Regions from separate parts of the Telluria sp. ZT3P25 genome, predicted to be linked through region 1. Evidence: predicted binding sites of a transcription regulator. Region 1 holds the regulator's gene; each other region holds the start of a gene.
The links. Region 1 encodes sigma-54, which starts transcription at its own class of promoters, with help from an activator protein. Its sites were predicted from a motif close to TGGCANGNAANCTGCTTT; they were not measured.

Region 1 (4,101 bases):
CTCGGGCAAGCGCAGCCACTGGACCAGCGCCGATGCGCGCTCGCCCCCAGCGAGGAACAGCGCTGCCAGGTGACGGCGCTGCGCCGGGGTCGGCGCGTCGGGCCAGGCAGCCAGCAAGGCCTCGGCAGCCTCGGTCGCCGCTGCGACATCCAGGCCTGTGGCCAGCCGCGCCGGTGCAGTATCCCTGCAATAGGAATCGATCGAGTCCTTGTAGCGGACTGGGTAGCGTCGCATGAAGTCGCACTGCGGCCCGGACACCGCCTCGATCGCAATCGCCTGCGGCTTCCATGCGGCCAGGCGTTCGTTCAGCAGCGTCAGGCTGGCGGCCTGGAAGGTTTTCGGCAATTGCGACAGATGGGGGGAGCCCAATACCAGCACCTCATTGGCAGGCCCGGAGGCCGGTCCCTTGAATGCGCCCGCATTGAAGTCAGGCTGCCAGGCCTGGGCGGCGGCGCTGCCGCACAAGGTCATCGACAACAGCAAGGCGGTCATGCGCATCGGGGTTCCTCATCGGTTCATGAAGCCACGATGTTTGCACCGCCTGCACGAAAAGTCACGCGCAAACGGATATGCATGGAGACGCTTACGCGAGATGCCGTAGCGGATGCGCATGCACCGGCCACACCGGCGCAAAGAAGTGCGCCACCATCGCATCGGTCACGAGGTCGAGCGATGGCGGATTCCATTGCGGCGCATTGTCCTTGTCGATGACGAGCGCGCGCACGCCTTCGAGCACCTCGCCATGCTCGAAGTTGCGGCGCACCAGCGAGCGCTCCAGGCGCAGACAGTCGGCGACATCGAGCGATGCGCCGCGCAGCAGCAGCTCGCGCGTCACGCACATCATCAATGGCGAGCGCTGACGCATTGCATTCAATGCCTTCTGCGCGAATGGCGTGTCGTCACCCTCGAGCGAGGCCATGATTGCCGCCACCGAATCCGCGCCAAAGTGCGCATCGATGCGCGCGCGGTTGGCTTGCAATTCGCTCTCGCCGGGGTGCGCCGTGGCAAACTCGCGGATCGCCGCCGGCAGATCCGCGCCTGCCGTCGCCTCGATCAGCGCCTGCAACGCCGGCAGGTCGGCGCCCGGCACGAACACGTCGGCCAGGCCCACATACAGCGCGTCGGCCGCGCCGATCGTCAAGCCGGTCAAGCCCAGGAACATCCCCAATTGCCCCGGCGCGTGCGACAGAAAATGGCTGCCGCCGACATCGGGGAACAGGCCGATATTCACCTCGGGCATCGCCATCTTGGTGCGCTCGGTGACGATGCGCAGGCCGCAATCGGGGCCGCCCTGCGCGATGCCCATGCCCCCGCCCATGACCACGCCATCCATCAGCGCGATATACGGTTTCGGATAAAAATGGATCAGGTGATTCAGCGCGTATTCTTCGGTGAAGAAATCCTCGAGCAGTGCGCTGCCGCCTTGCGGCGAGGCGTTGCCGACCTCGTGGAAGAAGCGGATATCGCCGCCCGCGCACAGTGCTTTTTCGCTGCTGCTGGTGATCACGACCGCATCGACGGCAGCGTCACGCTGCCAGTCGAGCAGGATCGCGGTCAGCGCGCGCACCATGTCCAGTGACAGCGAATTGAGCGCCTTGGGACGGTCTAGCGTGATGATGCCGGTGCGGTTGGCGATGCGGGTCAGGACGTGTTCGGACATGGCGTGATCCATCGAAAGGAAACACGTATTTTACCGGCAGCGGGATGCAAAAAGGGCGTCCCGAAAAGACGCCCCTGGCGGTGGTGACCTGCGCTCGATCAGGCGACAGCGACGTCGGCTTCGTCGACGTCCAGGCGTTTGATCGCTGTGCGGTTATGGTCTTTGAGCATCTGCTTGTGCTTCAGGATTTGTCGATCCAGTTTATCCATCAACATGTCGATCGCGGCATACAGGTCTTGCGCGACGCTCGCCACGTGCAGGGTCTTGCCCGACACCTGGACATTGATTTCAGCTTTTTGCCTTTTTTCTTTTTCAGTGAGGTTATCGACGGCCAGGAAGACGTGGGTATCTATGACTTGATCGAAATGGCGAATAATGCGTTCCAGCTTATTCTGAACGTATTCACGGATGGCAGGGGTTACTTCGAGATGGTGACCACTGATGGTGAGGTTCATACACACTCCTTTGAAGATGTCACGTCGCTTGCACCACACAGGAGCTGAAGGCACAGACTGTATGAGCGGCGTTGTTACAAGGCTTTGCGGAGACTGACGGGGGGGATCTTGAGCGCTTCACGGTATTTTGCGACCGTCCTGCGCGCAATGACCATGCCTTGTTCCCCGAGCATTTCCGCGATCTTGCTGTCGGATAATGGATTCTTAGGGTCTTCTGCTCCTGTCAATTGTGCGATGAGCGCACGGATTGCCGTTGAGGATGCTTCGCCTCCCGCTTCGGTGGCAACGTGGCTGCCGAAGAAATACTTCAACTCGAACATGCCGTGCGGGGTCAGCATGTATTTCTGGGTTGTGACACGAGAGATGGTGCTCTCGTGCAGACCTAGTGTATCAGCTATCTCGCGCAAAACAAGGGGCCGCATGGCAACCGCGCCGTGGCTGAAAAAGTTGCGCTGGCGCTCGACAATCGCCTCGGCCACACGCAGAATCGTGTCGAAACGCTGGCGCATGTTCTTGATGAGCCACTTCGCCTCTTGCATCTGCGCGCCCATCTGGCTCTCGCTGCGGCCCTGCTTGAGCATCGTGGCGTACAGGCTGTTCACGCGCAGGCGCGGCATCACGTCCGGGTTCAGCGTGACCGCCCAGCCATTCTTCGCGCGCCGCACGATCACGTCCGGCACCACGTAATCCGACACGTTCGACGCGAACGCGGCGCCCGGATGCGGATTGCACTGGCGGACCACAGCCTGCACTTCGCGCAGGTCTTCGTCGTCGCAATCGAGCGCTTTTTTCAGCTTGCTGTATTCGCGCTGCGCGAACCAGGTCAGGTAGCCTTCGACGATCTTCAGCGCCATGCGGCGCGTGACCATCGGCACGCCCGGCATGCGCCGGATCTGCAGCGCCAGGCATTCGGCCGCGCTGCGCGCGCCCACGCCCACCGGGTCCATGCTCTGCACCATCGCCAGCGCGCAGCGCAGTTCGTCGAGATCGACCTCGAGTTCTTCGGGCAGCCGCGAGTGGATGTCGTCGAGCGGCTCGTCCAGGTAACCGTTGTCGTCGAGCGCGTCGATCACCAGTTCGGCCAGTGCGCGATCGCGGGTCGAGAGCAGCGTTTCGCGCACCTGTTCCATCAGGTGTTCGCGCAGCGTGATGGCGCACGCCTCCAGCTGCGGGCGGCCGTCTTCGTCGTCGCTGCTGCTACTGCTGCCGGACGACGCGCCGCTGCCTTCGCTCCACTCGTTGTCGGGCCGGTCGCCATCGACCGCGCCGCCTTCAGCGCCCTCGCCTTCGGCCGGCGCGCTGCCTTCACCTTCGGCCTGCTGGCCCGGCGCCGGTGGCGCCTCGCCGGATGCCGGCGCATTGTTGATGGCCCCATCGGCCAGCAAGCGCACCGAATGATCGAGCGGATCGTCGAGCCTTTCGAGCAGCGGGTTATCGCCCAGTATCTGCTCGATCTCCTGGTGCAGTTCGAGCGTCGACAGCTGCAGCAACCGGATCGATTGCTGCAGCTGTGGCGTGAGCGCCAGGTGCTGCGAAGTGCGGAGCTGAAGGGACTGTTTCATCAATTGGTCATGGCTTACATGCGGAAATGTTCACCAAGGTACACGCGGCGCACCGACTCGTCGGCGATGATATCGTCGGGACGGCCGGATGCGAGCACCGCGCCCTGATTGATGATGTAGGCGCGGTCGCAGATGCCAAGCGTCTCGCGCACATTATGGTCGGTGATCAGGACGCCGATCTTGCGCTCCTTGAGGAAGCGCACGATGCGCTGGATCTCGATCACGGCGATCGGGTCGACACCGGCAAAGGGTTCATCGAGCAGCACGAAGCGCGGATTGGTGGCCAGTGCGCGTGCGATCTCCACGCGGCGCCGCTCGCCGCCCGACAGCGACAGCGCCGGGTTCTCGCGCAGCTTTTCGATCTGCAGGTCGGCCAGCAAGTTGTCGAGCCGCTCGCCGATCTGCGCTTTGGTCAGCGACTTGC
Region 2 (4,101 bases), on a different contig from region 1:
CCGTGGGCCCGGACAACCCGCCCGAGCCGCCACCGGAAACGCCCACCACGACGGTCGATGGCGTGCCTGTCGTCACCAGCACCACGACCGATCCCGCGACGGGCCTGGTCAACACGGTGATCACGGTGCCGTTCGTCACAGCCACCCGCTCTGACGACCCGAACACACCGAACGCGAGCCTGGCCGACATTCCCCTGGCGGCATCGGCTGCCGGCGTGACATCGGTACTGACGGTCGGCCTGCCTGTCGGCACCGGGCTGCAGGCCGCCGGCCCGTCCAGCCTGCTCGACCGCGATCAGGCGCTGCGCGACCTGATCCTGCGCATCGAGCAAAAGACGGTGGCCGGCTCCGACGCGCAGGATGACATGAGCGGGGAAGGCGTCGCTTTCCTGCAGGCCTTGGCACAGAGTACCTTGCTGCACACGGCCACACTGACGCCTTCGCTGGCCCCCGGCAGCACTGCGCCGACGATCGCCATCACGGGCGATGCCTCGGGCGGCGCCGCGATTGGTCTGGTCATCGATACGACCCGTCTGCCCACGAATGCGACCATCGAGCTCAACGAAGTACAGTTCGCCGCGATCGTCGGTGCGGTCACCTTGCGCGGCGGAGCGGGCGAGAACATCGTGATCGGCGATGACGCCGTCCAGAACATGTATCTCGGCGCCGGCGACGACCAGCTGTTCGGCGGCGGCGGCAACGACATCATCGGCAGTGCCGGCGGCAATGACCTGCTCGATGGCGGCAGCGGTGCCGATCTGGTGGTGGGCGGCATCGGCAACGACAGCCTGCGCGGGGGCAGCGGCGACGATGTGCTGCAGGGCGGCAATAGCGTGCGCGGTGCCTGGCAATTCACGATCGAGGGCGACGGCGCGCTCGGCGCCGTCCATGCCGAAACGGTGTTCGCCGGGGGGCGGCCGGCCACGCTTACCCTCGCGCAGCTGGATGCCAGCGATGCCGACCTTGCGTTTCTTGCGGCCCCGCGCGACAGCCTGGTGGACATGGCGCTGCTGTATCAGGCAGCGTTTGACCGCGCACCCGACATCGACGGCCTGAACTTCTACCTGAACAATGGCAACAATGCCGCGTCCGTGGCGCGTGGCATCATCGCCTCGACCGAGTGGGCCGCGCGTGGCACGAATGCGCTGACCGATGATGCGTTCGTGTCGACGCTCTACAGCCAAGTGCTGGGTCGCTTGCCCGACGCGCAGGGGTTCGCATTCTGGAGCGGCCAGCTGGCGCAAGGGCTTCTCACGCGCGCTGACGTGCTGCTCGGCTTTGCTGCCAGCACCGAACACCGGGCGCTGCAGGGTCCTGACCTGGTCATTGCTGCCTCCAGCGTCAACGCTGAAAACGGCTGGCTCGCCGCCAGCGGTGATGATCGTCTGGATGGCGGCGCCGGCAATGACTTGCTGGTCGGTGGCGACGGCACCGATACCGTCGTCTACGCCGGCGCGCTGGCCGCCACGCGCTTCGTGCTCGGCGCGACAGCGGTGCGGGCGGTGGATGCGGCCACCGGCGACATCGACACGTTGCTCGGTATCGAGCAGGGCGCATTCAGCAATGGCACGGTCGATCTCCGGTTCACCCAGGTCGACGCGGGCACGCTCAGGTCTGTGGGGCTGCTGTACCAGACCGTGCTCGATCGTAGCGGCGATCTCGATGGCTTCAATGACTGGGCCACCAGTGGCCTGGACAAGTCCGACCTGGTGGCAGGCTTTGTCGGCTCGGACGAGTTCGCGGCGCGCTATGGTGCCTTGTCGGACACCCAGTTCGTGGCGGCGCTGTATGCCAACTCGGACCTGGATGCGGACGCAGTCGGCGGTAGCGCGGGGTGGGTCGCGCAACTGGCGACCGCTTCACGTGCTGAACTGATCGGCAGCTGGATCGGGCAGCAAGACGTGATCGATGCGCAGGTCAGTGGCGCTGGGCTGTGGCTGGTGTAAGCTAAATTCATGTGTTTCATGTTTCAATCCGGATTTCATGATGAAACATCCGGAATCTCGTACAGCCACTGGAAAGGGCGCTGATCGCATGTAAGTCCTTGAAATTGCGGTAAGGGACAGGTCGAGGCGCTCTGGCACGGTGCTTGCAATCCCTGGCCTGATCTCTTACCGCAATCACAAAGGACCAGCATGAGCACACTTTCCGCAGGCGCCGCCTTCCGTCAGGCGATCCTGGATGAATCCCCGCTGCAAGTCGTGGGCGCAATCAATGCCAACCACGCACTGCTGGCCAAGCGCGCCGGCTTCAAGGCCATCTACCTGTCCGGCGGCGGCGTTGCTGCCGGCTCGCTTGGTCTGCCTGACCTGGGCATCTCGAATCTCGACGACGTGCTGGTCGACGTGCGCCGCATCACCGATGTGTGCGACCTGCCGCTGCTGGTGGACGTCGACACCGGCTTTGGCGCCTCGGCCTTCAATGTCGCGCGCACCGTCCGTTCGCTTTCCAAGGCCGGCGCGGCGGCCTGCCACATCGAAGACCAGGTCGGCGCCAAGCGCTGCGGCCACCGGCCGGGCAAGGAAATCGTCAGCAAGGAAGAAATGGTCGACCGCATCCGCGCCGCTGCTGACGCGCGTCTGGATGACGACTTCGTGATCATGGCTCGCACCGATGCGCTGGCCGTCGAAGGCCTGGACGCAGCGATCGAACGCGCCGTGGCGTGTGTCGAAGCGGGCGCCGACATGATTTTTCCGGAAGCGATGACGACGCTCGACATGTACAAGCGCTTCGCCGACGCCGTCAAGGTGCCGGTGCTGGCCAATATCACCGAGTTCGGCGCGACGCCGCTGTTTACCGTCGACGAACTGGCTGGCGCTGGTGTTGGCCTGGTGCTGTATCCGCTGTCGGCGTTTCGCGCGATGAACAAGGCCGCCGAAAACGTGTATGCCGCGATCCGCCGCGACGGCACGCAGCAGCACGTGCTGGACACGATGCAGACGCGCGCCGAACTGTATGATCGCATCGATTACCACAGCTACGAGCAGAAGCTCGATGCGCTGTTTGCCCAGAACAAAGTCAAGTAAGGAGACCCTAGATGACTACGCAGAACATGGAAAACCCGACCTTCAAACCGAAGAAATCCGTCGCCCTGTCCGGTGTCGCCGCCGGCAATACCGCGCTGTGCTCGGTGGGCAAATCGGGCAACGACCTGCATTACCGCGGCTACGATATCCTCGACATCGCCACTACCAGCGAATTCGAGGAAATCGCCTACCTGCTGGTGCACGGCAAGCTGCCGAACGACGGCGAACTGCGCGGCTACAAGGCCAAACTGCGCTCGCTGCGCGGCCTGCCGCAGGCGCTGAAAAGCGCGCTCGAAGCGTTGCCGGCCAATGCCCATCCGATGGACGTGATGCGCACGGGCGTGTCGGTCCTGGGGTGCACGCTGCCCGAGAAGGACGATCACCACATCAACGGTGCGCGCGATATCGCCGACCGCCTGATGGCGTCGTTCGGCTCGATGCTGCTGTACTGGTACCACTTCAGCCACAGCGGCAAACGCATCGACGTGAATACCGACGACGATTCGATCGGCGGCCACTTCCTGCACCTGCTGCATGGCTTTGCGCCAAAAGAATCGTGGGTGCGCGCGATGCACACGTCGCTGATCCTGTACGCCGAACACGAATTCAATGCGTCGACCTTCACCGCCCGCGTGATCGCCGGTACCGGCTCGGACATCCACTCGGCCATCACGGGCGCGATCGGCGCGCTGCGCGGACCGAAGCACGGCGGCGCCAACGAAGTCGCGCACGACATCCAGAAGCGCTATGACAACCCGGACGAAGCCGAAGCCGATATCCGCAACCGCGTGGCCAACAAGGAAGTCGTGATCGGCTTCGGCCATCCGGTCTACACGATCTCGGACCCGCGCAACAAGGTCATCAAGGAAGTGGCGCGCACCTTGTCGGAAGAGGGCGGCTCGATGAAGATGTTCGACATCGCCGAGCGCCTCGAGACGGTGATGTGGGACGTGAAAAAGATGTTCCCGAACCTGGACTGGTTCTCGGCCGTGTCGTACCACATGATGGGCGTGCCGACGGCGATGTTCACGCCGCTGTTCGTCATCGCGCGCACGTCCGGCTGGGCGGCGCACGT
Region 3 (4,101 bases), on a different contig from region 1:
GCCGACGGCTACGATTATTTTCTGAAGCACCGCACGCTGGCAAACATCGCCGCCACGATGACCGCCACGCAGCGCGAACTGTTCATGCCGAACATCGAGCACGATACCTATGACAGCTTCTGGAAAGAGCGCGCCATCGGCCCGCACATCAAGAACGTCAAGGCGGCCGTGCTGACGGTGGGCGGCTGGTTCGATGCCGAAGACGCGGCCGGCCCGTTCATCGTGCACCGCGCGCTGGAAGCGCAGAACAAGGGCGGCAACCATGCGCTTGTGGTGGGCCCGTGGGTGCACGGCGGCTGGGCGCGCGGCGATGGCGCCCGGCTTGGCCACGTCAAGTTCGACGCGAAAACAAGCGAATGGTTCCGGCGCGAGGTCCAGTTCCCGTTCTTCGAGCAGCACCTGAAGGGCGTCAAGCCGGGCAAGACGCTGGCGCCGGTGACCGTGTTCGAAACGGGCACGAATGTCTGGCGCCAGTACGACGCTTGGCCGCCCAAGCCGGCCAAGGCGCGCACGCTGTACTTTGGCGTGAATGGCACGCTGGGCTGGCAGCAGCCGGCCGCGACGATGAGCACGACCACGGGCGCAGGTTTCGACGAATACGTGGCCGATCCGGCGCGCCCGGTGCCGTACATCGGTTACCCGGCGCTGGGCGTGCCGCGCGAATACATGGTGTCGGACCAGCGCTTCGCTGCCACCCGGCCCGATGTGCTGGTGTACCAGAGCGCCGTGCTGGAAGAGGATGTGACGGTTGCCGGGCCGGTCACGCCCAGGCTGTTCGTGTCCACGAGCGGCACCGATGCCGACTGGGTCGTCAAGCTGATCGATGTCTACCCGGCCAGCTTCCCGACCCCGGCAGGCGAGCGGGGCGGCGATGTCGGCCCGCCCGCGGTGAGCCTGGGCGGCTTCCAGCAACTGGTGCGTGGCAACCCGCTGCGCGGCAAGTTCCGCAACAGCTATGAGAAGCCCGAGCCATTCGTGCCGGGCAAGGTCGAGCCAATCAAGTATGAACTGGGCCAGGTGAACCACACCTTCCGGCGCGGCCACCGGATCATGGTGCAGGTGCAGAGCTCGTGGTTTCCGCTGATCGACCTGAATCCGCAAACGTTCATGCGCATTCCTGACGCACAGCCAGGCGACTTCAGGAAGGCGACCCAGCGCGTGTATCACGCGCCGGGGACGGCGTCCGGGCTGGAGCTGATGGTGCTGCCGAACCCGGGCAGCGCCAACTAGCTCAGGCGCCGACCCACGGCAGGCCGGCCGTGCACCAGCCGCCGATCGTCTTGCGGTGGCCGTCGCCATCGCGATCGCCTTCGAACCCTTCCAGGATGTCGAAGGCGTTTGCATAGCCCAGTTCGGTTGCGACGCGTGCGCTGTGGCGCGAGCGTACGCCCGAGCGGCACAGGAACAGCAGCACGTCGTCCTTGCCGGCCACCTGTTCGAGCTGCGCGACGAAGTCGGGATTGGGCGCGCCGCCGGGATAGGTTGCCCACTGCACGGCCAGATGCTGCGCGCCGTCGATCGCGACGCGCCCCACCCAGTCGCGTTCGGCGTTGGTGCGCACGTCGACGAGCTTGACGTCGGCGCCGCTCTGGAGCAGGTCGTAGGCTTCCTGAGGCGTGACTGCACCAGCGTAGGGCTGGCCAGCGCCACGCTGGCGCGCCGCCGTGAGAATTTGTTCTTTAGTCATGTTCGTGGTGCCCATTGTTGGTTCGTCATTCGCAATGCACCATTCTGGCGCGCAGCGTTGTGCGCCGATTTGGTGCAAGCACGTAGAATTGCGCTTTGCTGGTGCAGATCGACACGCAGGTAAATCTTCGAGGATGCCCCCGGCCGAGGCGATTTTATGGGTAAACTAGCCCATTGCCCAAGAACGATTTGCGCATGTCGTCATGCACAGAAGTTAGCACCCCGGTTCGCAACGCAGTTGGCACAATTTGTGCTTCAACATGATGCAAGTTGTCGGTTCGCATAGACTGACATCCTTTTTTCAATTAGGAGATTCCGAATGGCAAAGTCCGCCGCAGATGTAATGCAAATGGTCAAGGACAACGAAGTCAAATTCGTTGATTTACGCTTCGCCGATACCCGCGGCAAGGAACAGCACGTCACGGTCCCGGTGTCGCACTTCGACCTGGACAAATTCGAATCCGGTCACGCCTTCGACGGTTCGTCGATCGCCGGCTGGAAAGGTATTGAAGCATCGGACATGCTCCTGATTCCGGATGCAAACACCGCCAATATCGACCCGTTCATGGAAGAGACCACGCTGTTCATGCAGTGCGACGTCATCGAGCCATCGGACGGCAAGGGCTACGACCGCGATCCGCGTTCGATCGCCAAGCGCGCTGAAGCCTACCTGAAATCGTCGGGCATCGGCGACACCGCCTACTTCGGTCCAGAGCCGGAATTCTTCATCTTCGACGCCGTGCGCTGGAAGCTGGACATGTCGGGTTGCTTCGTCAAGATCGACTCCGAAGAAGCATCGTGGTCGACCGACAAGGAATTCGAAGGCGGCAACAGCGGTCACCGTCCAGGCGTGAAGGGCGGCTATTTCCCAGTGCCACCAGTCGACTCGTTCCAGGACATGCGCTCCGAAATGTGCCTGATCCTCGAATCGATGGGCATTCCGGTCGAAGTGCACCACCATGAAGTTGCCGGCGCCGGCCAGAATGAAATCGGCACCAAGTTCTCGACCCTGATCGAGCGCGCCGACTGGACCCAGAACATGAAATACGTGATCTGGAACGTGGCCCATAGCTACGGCAAGACCGCGACCTTCATGCCAAAGCCAATGGCAGGCGACAACGGCTCGGGCATGCACGTGCACCAGTCGATCTGGAAAGATGGCAAGAACCTGTTCGCAGGCGACGGCTATGCAGGTCTGTCGGATACCGCCCTGTTCTACATCGGCGGCATCATCAAGCACGCCCGCGCCCTGAACGCGATCACCAATCCAGGCACCAACTCGTACAAGCGCCTGGTGCCAGGCTTCGAAGCCCCGGTCAAGCTGGCGTATTCGGCCCGTAACCGTTCGGCCTCGATCCGCATCCCGCACGTGGCGAACCCGAAAGGCCGCCGCATCGAGACGCGTTTCCCGGATCCACTGGCGAACGTCTACCTGTGCTTCGCAGCACTGATGATGGCCGGTCTGGATGGTATCCAGAACAAGATCCACCCGGGCGAAGCGGCAACCAAAGACCTGTACCATCTGCCGCCTGAAGAAGACAAGCTGATCCCGACGGTGTGCGCATCGCTGGAAGAAGCGCTGGACGCCCTGAACGAAGACCGCGAGTTCCTGACCCGTGGCGGCGTGTTCAGCGACAGCATGATCGATGCCTACATCGAACTGAAGATGCAGGAAGTCCAGCGCATGCGCATGACCCCGCACCCAGCCGAATTCGACATGTACTACTCGTCGTAATCGGTCTATCCAGGCTGGCGCGGATGTGCATCGCGCCAGCCTGGCGGGTAGAACAAACGCGGGGAAAGCCATGCTTTCCCCGCGTTTTTTGTTGCTTGGGGTTTATATTCCTTGGGGTATAGTCGGGCGCATCTACAATAGCGTGCCCTTGCGACCAACCGGGATGGGAATGACAAATAGTGTGTTTCAGGCCAGTGTGGCCGTTTTTACCGCCGTGTTTGCCTCAGTGCTGCTGTGCGCCAGCGCGCACGCGCAGATCTACCGTTGTACCGATGCCAATGGTCGGCCGCTGTACACCGACACCAAGGTGGGCAAGTGCCAGCTGATCGACACTGGCTACAGCGCGCCGCCGGCAGCCTCGGCCCCGATTCCTGCACCGCGCTCGGCGGGCGGTGGGGGCGGGTCATCCGCGTCGAATTCCGCCCCGACGGCGGCGCCAAGCGCGGCCCAGTCGAACTTCCCGCGCGTGGACAACGTCCTGCAGCGCGCCCGCGACGACGACCGGCGCGAGATCCTGGGCGATGAACTGCGCCTCGAAGAACGCAAGCTTACCGACCTCAAGCGCGTCTTCAACAACGGCGAACCCGAGCGCCAGGGCAATGAGCGCAACTACGCCAAATACCAGGAGCGCGTGGCGTCCATGCGCGACGAAATCAATCGCAGCGAACGCAATATCGAAG
Region 4 (4,101 bases), on a different contig from region 1:
GTCCGGCAAGCTCAAGGTAGGCGATCGCATCGTCGGCGTCGCACAGGGCAATGCACCGTTCACGGACGTGCTCGGCTGGCGCCTGGACGACGTCGTCGCGCTGGTGCGTGGCGAAAAGGGCACGACGGTGCGCCTCGACGTGATTCCGGGCGACGGCGGCGTCGACGCCAAGCACGTGAGCGTGGCGATGGTCCGCAACAAGATCAGCATGGAAGAGCAGGCTGCCAAGAAGTCGATCATCAAGGTCAAGGAAAACGGCGTCGAGCGCCGCATCGGTGTAATCGCGCTGCCGACCTTCTATCAAGACTTCGAAGGCCGCCGCAAGGGTGAAAAAGACTTCCGCAGCGCCACCCGCGACGTCGAGCGCATCCTGGTCGAGCTCAAGAAAGACAAGGTCGACAATGTCCTGATTGACTTGCGTAACAACGGCGGCGGCTCGCTGACCGAGGCTGTCGAACTGACCGGCCTGTTCATCGACAAGGGCCCGGTCGTCATGCAGCGCACGGCCGAAGGGCGCGTCGAAGTCGAAAGCGACGTCAAGGCCGGCCTGGCGTGGGATGGCCCGATGGGCGTGCTGATCAACCGCGGTTCGGCCTCGGCGTCCGAGATTTTCGCGGCGGCGATCCAGGATTACGGTCGCGGCCTCGTGATTGGCGAGCCAAGCTTCGGCAAGGGCACGGTCCAGACGCTGATCGACCTCGACCGCTTCGCACCGGGTGAAAAAGCCCGCTACGGCGAGCTGAAGATGACGATCGCCCAGTTCTTCCGCATCAATGGTGGCACCACGCAGCTGCGCGGCGTGACGCCGGACATCAAGCTGCCGGTCATGACCGACCTCGACAGCTTTGGCGAATCGTCGTACGACAATGCGTTGCCATGGGTGGCGATCAAGCCGGCCACCTACATGCCGGCGGGCGATCTGAAAGAACTGGTGGCACCGCTGCAGCAACGGCATGAAGCGCGTATCGCCAAGGACAAGGATTTCCAGTTCCTGCAAGAAGATATCGCCGAGGTACTCAAGCTGCGCAAGGAAAACGTGATCTCGCTGAACGAAGCCGTGCGCCGCAAGGAACGCGACACGCAGGATGCCCGTTCGAAGCTGCGTGAAGCCCGCCTGGGCGGCACGTCGGTGACGCCGGACGAACCTGCCAGCGGTCCGGGCAGCAAGGAAAAGCGCGCCGAAACGCCGGATCCGACCAAGGCCAAGAAATCGGTCGTCGCCATGCGCGGCGCAGCGCGCCAGGATGACGGTCTGCAGGCAGACGAGCGTAATCTGCAATCCGAACTGGCGGCCGAGAAAGCTGCCAAGGATGCCAAGGACGTCATGCTGCAAGAAACGGCCAACATCCTGGCAGACGAGGTCGGGATGCTCAAGACGGATGTTCGGATGGCGTCGCGCGTGATGCCGTATATGGTGGTCGTTCCAACAGCTGGGGCAACTGCCAGCGCCACCGCCACCGCCAAGTAAATTTCTCACATCAGGGAGGCGGTTTGCGCCGTTGCTGATCGAGGCCGCATCTTTCGGGATGCGGCCTTTTTCGTTGGCGCAGTCAGCGTTATCTGTTGATGACCCTGGTTGCAATGCAAAGCAGGTGCTCTGGTCATCGGAAAGCAGTGGTGTGGTGCGCGCCGACCCGATCTGCCACCTTGCGTACTGGAACTGAGTTCAACAGCCCGTGCGAATACGTGAACCATTTGGCCTTCAACCTGAGCCGCGTTAGCTGACACTCGCTGCGCCTTTTTGCATGAACCGTCATTGTCATGGGTGTCAATGACAAAATTGCATGACAATTGCTATAAATTTATCAAGGTTGCTTTTTGGATTGTGGTTTGATACACATCATTTGTCCGCAATAAATCCGAGAATTGTTCTCTTTATCCGCATCTAGGTAGAATAAAACAGATGTAATTGGCTCAAATAAAGCACGCACAATTTGATCGCAACCATTAGTTGGGTTTCCATAACGCATGCTAGGATGGCTTCGTGCTTGTAAAAAGAATAAATCTTTAATTTTCTAGGAGTTACTTTTATGTCAATTCGCCACCTTGTTGTTGCTTCGCTTCTGATCTCCGCCGGGGTAGCCCAGGCTGATGTCGTCTCTTCGACCTCGCAGCCTGCGTTCCAGAGCGGCTGGACCTCGGGTAACGGTTCCAGCGTGATCGGCTCCGGCGTGCTCGGTAGCGGTGTCAGCCTGGTTGGCGGCATTGCACATAATGCAAACTCGGACCTGACATCGGCACTGGTCGGCAAGGCCAGCGCAAGCCTGTCGCAATCGGATGCCCAGAAGCTGTTCGTGCAACAAGGCATTGACGCCAGCTACGTGCTCAGCGCAGGCAACGGCCTGCTGGCGGCGCGCTTCGGCAATTCGGCGGCGGTGATCAATGACGGCGACGGTGTCAAGATCGTGCAAGGACAAACGGGCCAGAGCGGTGGCAGCGCGACTGCGCCAGCCGCTGGCGGCTCGACCGGCGGTGGTGCAGCAGTCGGTGGCAGTACTGCACCTGCACCTGCAGCCGGAAGTAGCGGCAACGGCAGCGTCGACGTCAGCCTGCCGCCTGTCACCGGTGACACGGGCGGTGGCAATGCGACCCAGCCAGGGTCGGAGCCGGTCGCAGCAGTGCCTGCCGCCGATCCAAGCCTGATCCTGCCAAATGACATCAACGAAGTACCAGAGCCAGGCACGATTGCACTGATGCTTGCTGGCCTGGCCGGCGTTGGCATGATCGGTCGCCGCCGCAAGGCTGGTTAAGCCAGCCGGACCGGCACTACAGAGTGGTCTGCCGGCCGCTCACCAACGCATGGCGCCAGCCTGTTCTGGCGCCATGCGCATTTGGGCGCCATCGTATTGCCCCGGGTTTGTCAGTCTGCAATCCGCTTGATCATCGCACTGCTGTCATTTCGCCATCGTTCGCGGGTGACATTGACGCCAAAAGCCGACACATTTTAATTCCTTGAGTCAATTTTTATTCTTTCTGGCATAGAATCTACGCTGCAAGAATTTAATCAAGGAACGGTATGGCAAGGCCAGAGAAAGTGCGTCTCGGCGAAGTATTGATGCAACAAAAGCTGTTGAGCGAAGAGCAACTTCAACAGGCGCTGGCAGACCAGAAACGCACTGGCCGCAAGCTGGGGCGGGTGTTCGTTGAGAGCGGCTTCGTCACCGAAGACCAGATCTCGGGCGCACTGGCGCGCCAGCTCGATATTCCATATATCAACCTCAAGTTCTACAACATCAATGCCGATCTAGTGCGCCTGCTACCGGAAACGGCCGCGCGCCGTTTTCGCGCGCTGGTGCTGGAAGACCGCGGTGAAGCGATGCTGGTGGGTGTATCCGACCCCACCGACCTGTTCGCGTATGACGAGATCGCGCGCCTGATCAAGAAGGGCGTCGAGCTGGCCGTGGTCAACGAGACCGAGGTGCTGGGCGCGATCGACCGCATTTACCGCCGCACTGGCGAGATCACTGGCCTGGCGCGCGAGGTCGAGGCCGATCTGGGCGACGTGTCCATCGACTTCGGCGCGCTGGCCGCGAACCCTGGCCTCGAAGAAGCACCGATCGTCAAGCTGCTGCAATCGGTGTTCGATGACGCGGCGCAGGTGCGCGCGTCGGACATCCACATCGAGCCACAGGACGGACGCCTGCAAATTCGTTTTCGTATCGACGGCGTGTTGCACCTGCAGACCGAGGCCGACCTCAAGGTGGCCACGCCGCTGGCGCTGCGCCTCAAGCTGATGGCCGACCTGGACATCTCCGAAAAACGTCTGCCGCAGGATGGCCGCTTTGCCGTCAAGGTGCGCAACCAGCGCATCGACGTGCGTATCTCGACGATGCCGACGCAGTACGGCGAATCGGTCGTCATGCGTCTGTTGAACCAGGGTGGCACCACGCTGCGCCTGGACGCGATCGGCATGCCGGCGCGCCTGGTCGAGCGCTTTCGCGCAATTGTCGCGCGGCCGAACGGCCTGGTGCTGGTCACCGGGCCGACCGGTAGCGGCAAGACGACGACGCTCTACAGCGCGCTGGCCGAACTCAATTCGGTCGAGAAAAAACTCATCACGGTCGAAGACCCGGTCGAATACCGCCTGTCGGGCATCAACCA

Region 2: prpB (methylisocitrate lyase) is a predicted target of sigma-54. The motif match lies at 2,079-2,096, and genes of this name have one in related genera.
Region 3: glnA (type I glutamate--ammonia ligase) is a predicted target of sigma-54. The motif match lies at 1,926-1,943, and genes of this name have one in related genera.
Region 4: AC56LY_RS06895 (PEP-CTERM sorting domain-containing protein) is a predicted target of sigma-54. The motif match lies at 1,781-1,798, and genes of this name have one in related genera.

What each region holds. Positions count from the first base shown of each region.
Region 1 covers NZ_JCASIJ010000002.1:781,858-785,958, reverse strand. The annotation lists gene AC56LY_RS22125 (DUF5694 domain-containing protein) at 1-498, opposite strand, end outside; gene AC56LY_RS22120 (enoyl-CoA hydratase/isomerase family protein) at 584-1,660, opposite strand; gene hpf (ribosome hibernation-promoting factor, HPF/YfiA family) at 1,759-2,115, opposite strand; gene AC56LY_RS22110 (RNA polymerase factor sigma-54) at 2,190-3,677, opposite strand; gene lptB (LPS export ABC transporter ATP-binding protein) at 3,692-4,101, opposite strand, start outside.
Region 2 covers NZ_JCASIJ010000001.1:886,878-890,978, forward strand. The annotation lists gene AC56LY_RS03920 (beta strand repeat-containing protein) at 1-1,946, shown strand, start outside; gene prpB (methylisocitrate lyase) at 2,136-3,026, shown strand; gene prpC (bifunctional 2-methylcitrate synthase/citrate synthase) at 3,053-4,101, shown strand, end outside.
Region 3 covers NZ_JCASIJ010000001.1:453,847-457,947, forward strand. The annotation lists gene AC56LY_RS02075 (CocE/NonD family hydrolase) at 1-1,230, shown strand, start outside; gene AC56LY_RS02080 (rhodanese-like domain-containing protein) at 1,232-1,687, opposite strand; gene glnA (type I glutamate--ammonia ligase) at 2,006-3,421, shown strand; gene AC56LY_RS02090 (DUF4124 domain-containing protein) at 3,591-4,101, shown strand, end outside.
Region 4 covers NZ_JCASIJ010000001.1:1,505,630-1,509,730, forward strand. The annotation lists gene AC56LY_RS06890 (carboxy terminal-processing peptidase) at 1-1,468, shown strand, start outside; gene AC56LY_RS06895 (PEP-CTERM sorting domain-containing protein) at 2,031-2,750, shown strand; gene AC56LY_RS06900 (GspE/PulE family protein) at 3,017-4,101, shown strand, end outside.